2 regions of the Mycobacterium minnesotense genome follow, and region 1 is predicted to be linked to the other one. Evidence: predicted binding sites of a transcription regulator. Region 1 holds the regulator's gene; the other holds the start of a gene.
The links. The regulator LexA, encoded in region 1, represses DNA repair genes until DNA is damaged. The targets are predictions, from matches to a motif close to CGAACANNTGTTCG.
Positions count from the first base shown of each region.

Region 2: G6N09_RS04425 (error-prone DNA polymerase) is a predicted target of LexA. The motif match lies at 2,010-2,023, and genes of this name have one in related genera.

Region 1 is NZ_AP022589.1:160,053-164,367, forward strand. Features, by position in the region: gene G6N09_RS00805 (peroxynitrite isomerase) at 1-265, opposite strand, end outside; gene nrdR (transcriptional regulator NrdR) at 304-768, opposite strand; gene G6N09_RS00815 (LysM peptidoglycan-binding domain-containing protein) at 914-1,414, opposite strand; gene lexA (transcriptional repressor LexA) at 1,627-2,313, shown strand; gene G6N09_RS00825 (LGFP repeat-containing protein) at 2,348-4,312, opposite strand.
Region 2 is NZ_AP022589.1:905,072-909,386, reverse strand. Features, by position in the region: gene G6N09_RS04435 (MMPL/RND family transporter) at 1-1,495, opposite strand, end outside; gene G6N09_RS04430 (MmpS family transport accessory protein) at 1,492-1,923, opposite strand; gene G6N09_RS04425 (error-prone DNA polymerase) at 2,038-4,315, shown strand, end outside.

The DNA of each region.
Region 1 (4,315 bases):
TACCGCTGGGGTGCGCGAGAACCCACTCGATCCGGCCGGGTTCGGGCACCCGCAGGTAGCCGACCTCGGCGTGCAGGGGCAGGCCGTCGGTGGGCGACGTGGTCTTCTGGCCATACACCAGGAACGGCTTGCCTACGTGGGAGAAGACCACCTCTTCGAGGTAGTCGAATGACGGAATCGTGGGATAGACCCCAGATCCCCGGCCCGCCCAGGTGCCCAGCAGCGGCGCCAGCTCCATCAGATTGGGATGCAACTCGGGTGCCATTCGGCCAGCGTAGTGCGCGACGTCGGCGCTCGTACGGCTCAACCGGAGCTGGGTACCTCGCGGTGCTCGCGCAGCGCCTCGATCTCACGCTCAAAGTCGGCCGCCGAGGAAAATGACCGATAGACCGAAGCGAACCGCAGATAGGCCACCTCGTCGAGTTCGCGCAGCGGGCCGAGAATGGCCAGCCCAACCTCATGGCTAGGGATCTCCGGGGAACCCGCGGCCCGCACCGCGTCTTCCACCTGCTGCGCCAGCAGGTTCAGTGCATCATCGTCGACTTGGCGGCCCTGGCACGCCCGGCGCACCCCACTGACGACCTTCTCACGGCTGAACGGCTCTGTGACGCCGCTGCGCTTGACCACCGCCAATACCGCGGTCTCCACGGTGGAGAATCGACGGCCGCATTCGGGACACGATCGACGGCGCCGGATGGCCTGGCCTTCATCGGTCTCGCGGGAATCGACCACCCGGGAGTCCGGATGGCGACAAAACGGGCAGTGCATTGCCGCTCCTTCGCCGTGCCGGGAACCCGGAGCCTCAGACAGCTGAGGAACCGCGGCCCGCTGGGACATCTGCGAGCCTACCTGTGTGCGCCCAAGCCAACGCCCCGCAGTGGCAGCAGACGACGGTAGAGCCGACACCGCGCCCTCACCCCAACGGCGCGATCAGCGTCTGGCCGGCGTCCAGAGCGACCGACTCCAGGCCGTTGAGCTCACGAATGCGTTCGATCACCCGGCCGGAGGGCGCGCCAGGTGCGACCCGGGCCGCCAGGTGCGCCAGGTTCTCGCCACTTTGGACGCGCACCACGCCGAGCTGGTCGGGCACCGCAGCCCCGGCATCGGCCGCCGCCGCACCGAACTGGGCGATCAGCCCCAGCCACACGGTGATAGCGGCGGCGATCAAGGCCAGGACCACCGTGGTTGCCGGCGTGATGGCCTGGACCGGCCGTGGCCGGTGCGGCGTCCGCGACATCACCACGGCATGCCCGCGGTGGCGCAGCGGGGCGCCGCCGGGCCGCGGTCGGACCAGCCGTGCCGGACGAGTGCGGACAGGATATGCGCGACCCGACGTCCGGGGACCGCGGTGCATCCGCGGCTGACCCTGCCCGGCCGGCTCGAACGTAGGAGCCATCGTGTCGATGAGCATCATGTGCGGTTCTCCCTCACTCGGCGTCGGCGACCCTGTTCGCTCGACTGTTCGAATAGTAATCGATTGTATGTTCGATATCCGAACATGTGATCGATTTGTTGTCGAAAACATTAGCGAAGGGGTACGACAAGCCAGGATCTCTTCGAACGCCCGCGCGACACACCTCGAACACATGTTTGATTAATCGCAGGTATACGACTAGATTCGGGCGCATGAGTGACAGCACCAGTAACGCGGCGGGCCCGGACTCAGCATTGACCGCGCGGCAGCGCACGATCCTCAACGTCATCCGCGCCTCGGTGAACGAGCGGGGGTACCCGCCGAGCATCCGCGAGATCGGCGACGCTGTCGGACTGACCTCGACGTCGTCGGTGGCGCACCAACTAAGAACGCTTGAGCGCAAAGGCTTTCTGCGTCGTGACCCCAACCGTCCCCGCGCCGTCGACGTTCGCAGTCAGGACGATGTGGCCGGAGCCGTGGAGGCCGCTCAACGTACAGAATTCGCCGGGTCGGACGCCCTGCCCGAGCCCACTTACGTTCCAGTCCTGGGCCGGATCGCCGCCGGTGGCCCGATCCTGGCCGAAGAGGCCGTCGAAGAGGTATTCCCGCTGCCCCGCGAATTGGTGGGCGAAGGTGAGCTGTTCCTGCTTAAAGTGGTCGGCGAATCGATGGTGGACGCCGCGATCTGCGATGGCGACTGGGTGGTGGTGCGCCAGCAGAACGTCGCCGACAACGGCGACATCGTGGCCGCCATGATCGACGGCGAGGCCACCGTGAAGACCTTCAAGCGCACCGGCGGTCAAGTCTGGCTGATGCCGCACAACCCGATCTTCGACCCGATTCCCGGCAACGACGCGGTGGTGCTGGGCAAGGTCGTGACCGTCATCCGCAAGATCTGACCGGTCACGCCCCGCCCGGCGTCGAGCAGCGCGCTCAGCCGGCCCGGGTGAATCCGTTGAGCCGCGCTGCATCCTCGGTGGCGAACCAGATCTCGGCGAGAGTGTCGTCGTACAAAGCGTTCTGCGGGGTGTAGTAAAGACCCGAGCCGATGTTCGCCTTGATCGGATAGCCGGTGGGCTGTTGGTAGGGATCATCCAGCGGCAGATGCATCACCGGATGGATCGATTCGTCGAGACCGAACGTTCGAGTCTCCGTGCTGCCACCGAACCTGCGCGGGGCAGCGACAGAACCGAAGGAACGCGGGTCAGCCCCGCCGCCCCCGTGCCCGACGGCGTGCCGACCGGTTCCGAAATCTTCCTCGGTCACCACCCGGGTGGGTGCGGTGTCGGTGTCGTCCTCGTCGTCGAGGTCAGCCTCGGTCTCGTGCTCGCCGTAGTGCAGCCACGGCGCATCCGGGATCGAGGAGACCGGCAACTCGGGCTCGGGAACGTACTGAGGTGCGCCATAGCGGCTCGGCAGCCGGACGGTGCCCTCGTGCTCGCGGTGGTCTTCTCTGCGGTCGTGATGAGCCCACTGCTCCTCATCCTCGTCATAGTCGTCGGCGACCGGCGCGGGCACGGCGACCGGCGCACCCTGCAGTACCGGGGCAGGTCGACGCCGCTGCCACCACATCGCCGCGCCGGCAAATGCACCCAGCACCGCGAGCACCACCACGGGAATCAGTACCCAGGACCAATTCCAGTGCGACTCTTTGGCTGCGCCGCCTGCGGTGGACTTGCTGCCGTCCGGCAGATTCTTACCGGGAATCTGCAGTCCCGACAACGATTGCGCCAGCTCGGCCGGTTCGGTGCTGTATGTGTTGGTGGCCTGGTTCCATGCGATCAAGCCGCCGGTGAACTTCTGCGACACCACGTCACCTTCGACGGTTTCGTCGCCCACCGGGGCACCGAGCTTTCCGGTGGCCCCTTCGAGCTTGTCCCAGGCCTCCTTCATCGCGCCGCGCACCACGTAGGCACCGTTGTCGGGGCTGAAGAAGATCACCGGCTCGTCCTCAGCGGCGAACGCGTTGAACCTGCTGCCACTGAGCGCACCGTCTGCCGTGCTCGTGATCGGGAAACCCAGGTCACTACCGGCGGGCCCACCCAGCGACTCGTACTTGGCCAACACGTCGCCGTCGACGACATTAGCTCCGGTCACCGGGCTGAAGTAGACCTTGCCGTGGGCGAAGTCTTGTCCCACGCCGCCGTTCTCACCGATCGTGTACTGGTCGCCCTGCTTGGCTCCCAGCGCTCCCGCCGGGCCGCCGGCGGTGCGCCAGGCCTGATCGATGGCCGCGATCGGGTCCGCCTGCGCCGCCACGTCGGCCAGCTGCGCCGCCAACTCCGGCGGAATCGTGGTGAAGGTGCCGGTCGCACTGTCGAACGACAGCACACCGCCGCTGAATTTCTGCGTGACGACGGCACCGTCGTAGTTCTCGTCCTCGACTGGGACGCCCAGCGCACCAGTGGAACTGCCGAGCTTGTCCCAGCCGGCGTTGATCGGCCCGCGCACCACATGGGCACCGTGCTCAGGCGTCCAGAAGATCACCGGGTTGTCGGCGCCGGCCAAGATGGCCACCCGACTGTCGGGGACCAGCCCGGGCACTTCGTCACTGCTGGGGAATCCGAGGCCGTTGTCCGCCGCACCCCCCAGCGCCTCGTACTTGTCCAGGATCGCACCGTAGAGGGCCCTGGCTCCGGTCTCCGGGGTGAAAAAGACGGTGCCACCGGCAAAGTCCTGCGCGAATCCCACGCCGGCCGGGTGCACGTCCCCCTTGGGAGCGCCCAACGGCGATCCGTCACCGCCGGCAGCCTGCCACGCCGCCGTGATGGCGTCGTGGGCATCGCTGTCCGGCGTCGCCGCGGCGGTCTGCACCGACAAGAGCACGGTGACCGTCGCCGCGAGGCCGAGCGCCATGCGCACCGCCGTCTTGCCGAACCGATCTTTCCGACTAGTCACCAG
Region 2 (4,315 bases), 750 kb from region 1:
TGGTGTGCTCGATCGGGGTGCCCAGCGGCCGGGTGATGGTCTGCACCCGGCCGATCCCGGGAACCTCGAACACCCGCTTGGCGATCCGGTTGATCACCAGGAAGTCGGCCGGATTACGCAGGTCGTGGTCGGTTTCGATCATCAGCAGTTCCGGGCTCATCCGGGCCTGGGAGAAGTGCCTGTCGGCGGCGGCGTAGCCGATGTTTGCCGGCACATAATCCGGCAGGTATTCCCGGTCGTTGTAGGCGCTCTTATACCCCGGCAGGGTGAGCAGTCCGACCAGGCAGACCGCCGTGGTGGCGACCAGCACCGGCCCCGGCCAGCGCACGATCAGCGTGCCGATGCGCCGCCAGCTGCGGATCCGCATCGCTCGCTTGGGCTCGAGCATGCCGAAGCGGCTGGCCACCGTCACCACCGCGGAGCCGAAGGTGAGCGCGGCCAGCACGATGACCAACATGCCGATCGCCAGCGGGACACCCAGCGACTGGAAATAGGGCAGTCGGGTGAAGTGCAGGCAGAAGGTCGCCCCGGCGATGGTCAGCCCCGAACCCAGGATCACGTGCGCAGTGCCGTGATACATGGTGTGGAAGGCCGATTCCTTGTCCTCGCCGAGTGCTCGCGCCTCCTGGTAGCGGCCGAGCAGGAAGATCGCATAGTCCGTCGAGGCGGCGATGGCCAGTGTGACCAGCAGGTTCACCGCGAACGTCGAGAGGCCGATGATGTTGTAGTAGGCCAACACGGCCACCACGCCGCGGGCAGAACTCAGCGAGAAGACCACCATGCCCAGCACCAACAGCACGGTGCCGATCGACCGGTAGATGCTCAGCAGCATCGTGATGATCACCACGAACGTCAGCGCGGTGATGAGTTTCAGGCTTTTGTCGCCGGCGATGTGCTGATCGGCGTTGAGGGCGGCCCCGCCGGTGACGTAGGCGTGCACGCCCTCGGGGGCCGGGGTGTCGGCGATGATCTTCTGGACGGCCTCGACCGATTCGTTGGCCAGGGTCTCGCCCATGTTGCCGGCCAGATACACCTGGACATAGGCGGCCTTGCCGTCCGGGCTCTGCGATCCGGCTGCGGTCAGCGGGTCGCTCCAGAAGTCCTGGACGTGCTCGATATGAGCGGGGTCGGCCTCCATCTTGGCGACCAACTGGTCGTAGTACTTGTGCGCGTCGTCGCCCAGGGGCTGGTCGCCTTCGATCACGACCATGCCCGAGCTGTCCGACTGGAATTCGTCGAACACCTTGCCGATGCGCATCATCGCGATCATCGACGGAGCGTCGCGAGGGGCCATCGACACCGCGCGCATCTTCCCGACCTCGTCGAGCTGCGGCACGATGACGTTCACCAGCACGGTGATCGCCACCCACGCCAAGATGATGGGCACGGCGAGCCGGCGGATCCATGCGGGGATACCGCCGCGCTTGGGCTGTGGCGACACCTGCAGGGCGTCGGTCGGGGCGTCAGGCGTCGTGCTGTCGCTGTGTTTGCTCATGCGGATTTCACAATGCAGAAGGTCTGGGCGCTGACAGGACTGGTGGAGATGCGTTCTTCTTTGACCACTCCATCGATGGTGACCCGGCAGCCGATGGTGGTGCCGTCACCTTGAGCGACGATGTTGGGGCTCACCGCGGGATTGGTGGTGGACAGGGTCAGTGACCACGGCAGGCTGACGCCGTCGATCCGCTGCGGTAGGGCGTCCAGATCCAGATAATTGACGTCGGCGTAGGTCCCGTCCGGACTGAAGACGTCATAGACCACGATTTTGGGGTGGAACGGTTTGGTGTCCTCAAACGGGACAGTTCCGTTGCCGCTGTCGTCGGCTCCGAAGTAGCCGCGAACCCGCTGCACCGTGAACCCTCCCACCGCGAGGACTGCGACGATGAGCAGGGGTAACCATGCACGTCTGACAACGCCGAACATGAAAGCAGTGGCCCTTTCGGATCGTGCCGGAATCTGACACAGATTAGTGCATCAAAGTTCTTTTTCACACCCAGCGACAACATTTTCGCACGTATGTTCGATATCTTGTCGGGTATGGGTTGGGGTGGTGGGCCGCCGAGCTGGGCGGAAATGGAGCGGGTGCTCGATGGTAAGCCTCGTCACACCGGTGATTCGGCCGGTGTGTCGGCGGATCGCAACCCGTCGGTCCCGCCGTCCGAGCTGCGCCGTTCGGCTGGGCGCACGGTGCCGTATGCCGAGTTGCACGCCCATTCGGGGTACAGCTTCTTAGACGGCGCCAGCAGTCCGCAGGAGCTGGTCGCCGAGGCTGCCCGGCTGGGCCTGCGGGCGATCGCGCTGACCGATCACAACGGTCTGTACGGGGTGGTGCGGTTCGCCGAGGCGGCCCGGGAGCTGGAGATGGCCACCGTGTTCGGCGCCGAGTTATCGCTGGGGGCCAGCTCGTCCCGGGCCCGTACCGACGATCCGGACCCGCCCGGACCGCACCTGCTGGTGCTGGCCCGCGGTCCGGAGGGCTATCGGCGGTTGTCGCGGCAGATCGCTGCCGCGCATCTGGCCGGAGAGAAGGGCCGGCCGCGTTTCGACCTGGATGCGCTGACCGAAGCGGCCGGCGGGCACTGGCACATCCTCACCGGCTGTCGTAAAGGCCACGTCCGTCATGCGCTGGCCACCGGTGGGCCGGACGCGGCCGGTGTCGCGCTGGCAGACCTGGTGGACCGGTTCGGGGCCGCCCGGGTCGGCGTGGAGCTGACCCGAAACGGAGACCCCTGCGACGACGAGCGCAACGCCGCGCTGGCCGGGCTGGCGCCCCGGTTCGGGGTGAGTCTGGTGGCCACCACCGGCGCGCATTTCGCCGGGCCGGACCGGGGCCGGCTGGCGATGGCGTTGGGTGCGATACGTGCGCGCCAGTCGCTGGATGCCGCCGCCGGCCGGCTGGCCCCGTTGGGCGGTGCGCATCTGAGGTCTGGGGCGGAGATGGCCCGATTGTTCGCGGCGTACCCGGCAGCGGTGCCGGCGGCGGCCGAACTCGGCGAGCGGTGCGCCTTCTCGCTGGCTCTGATCGCACCGCGACTGCCACCGTTCGCGGTCCCGGAGGGGTACACCGAGAACAGCTGGCTGCGCCGGCTGACCCTGGCCGGCGCAGCCGGGCGCTATGGCCCACCCGAACGCAGGCCCGCCGCTTACGCCCAGATCGACCGTGAATTGGAAGTCATTGCCCAACTGGAGTTTCCCGGATATTTCCTCGTGGTGCACGACATCACCCAGTTCTGCCGCCGCAATGACATTCTGTGCCAGGGCAGGGGATCGGCGGCCAACTCCGCGGTCTGCTACGCCCTCGGTATCACCGCGGTGGATCCGGTGGCCAACGGGTTGTTGTTCGAGCGCTTTCTGTCGCCGGCCCGTGACGGCCCACCCGACATCGACATCGACATCGAGTCCGATGAGCGCGAGAAGGTGATCCAGTACGTCTACGACAGATACGGTCGCGACCATGCCGCCCAGGTGGCCAACGTCATCACCTACCGGGGCCGCAGTGCCGTGCGGGATATGGCTCGCGCACTGGGCTATTCGCCGGGGCAGCAGGATGCTTGGAGTAAGCAGCTGAGCAGATGGGGCCCACCGGTCCGGGAGAGTGTCGATGTTCAGGACATCCCTGAGCAGGTGATCGAGCTGGCTGCTCAGGTCGCCGATCTGCCGCGGCATCTGGGCATCCACTCCGGCGGCATGGTGATCTGTGATCGACCGATCGCCGATGTGTGCCCGGTGGAATGGGCGCGAATGCCGGGCCGAAGCGTGCTGCAATGGGATAAAGACGACTGCGCAGCAATCGGTTTGGTCAAGTTCGACCTGCTCGGTCTGGGAATGCTTTCGGCGTTGCACTACGCGATCGACCTGGTGGCGCAGCATTGTGGGGTCGCGGTGGACCTGGCCGCCATCGATCTGTCCGAGCCGGCGGTCTATGAGATGCTCGCGCGCGCCGACACGGTCGGGGTATTCCAGGTGGAGTCGCGCGCGCAGATGGCCACCCTGCCGCGGTTGCGCCCCCGGGTCTTCTACGACCTGGTGGTGGAGGTCGCACTGATCCGGCCCGGACCGATTCAGGGCGGGTCGGTGCACCCCTATATCCGCCGCCGCAATGGCATCGACCCGGTGACCTATGAGCATCCGTGTATGGCGCGAGCGCTGAAGAAGACCCTGGGAATCCCGCTGTTTCAGGAGCAGCTGATGACGCTGGCGGTGGACTGTGCCGGGTTCACCGCGAGCGAAGCCGACCAGCTGCGCCGCGCGATGGGTTCCAAGCGATCACCGGAACGGATGCGCCGGTTACGCGACCGGTTCTACGAGGGCATGG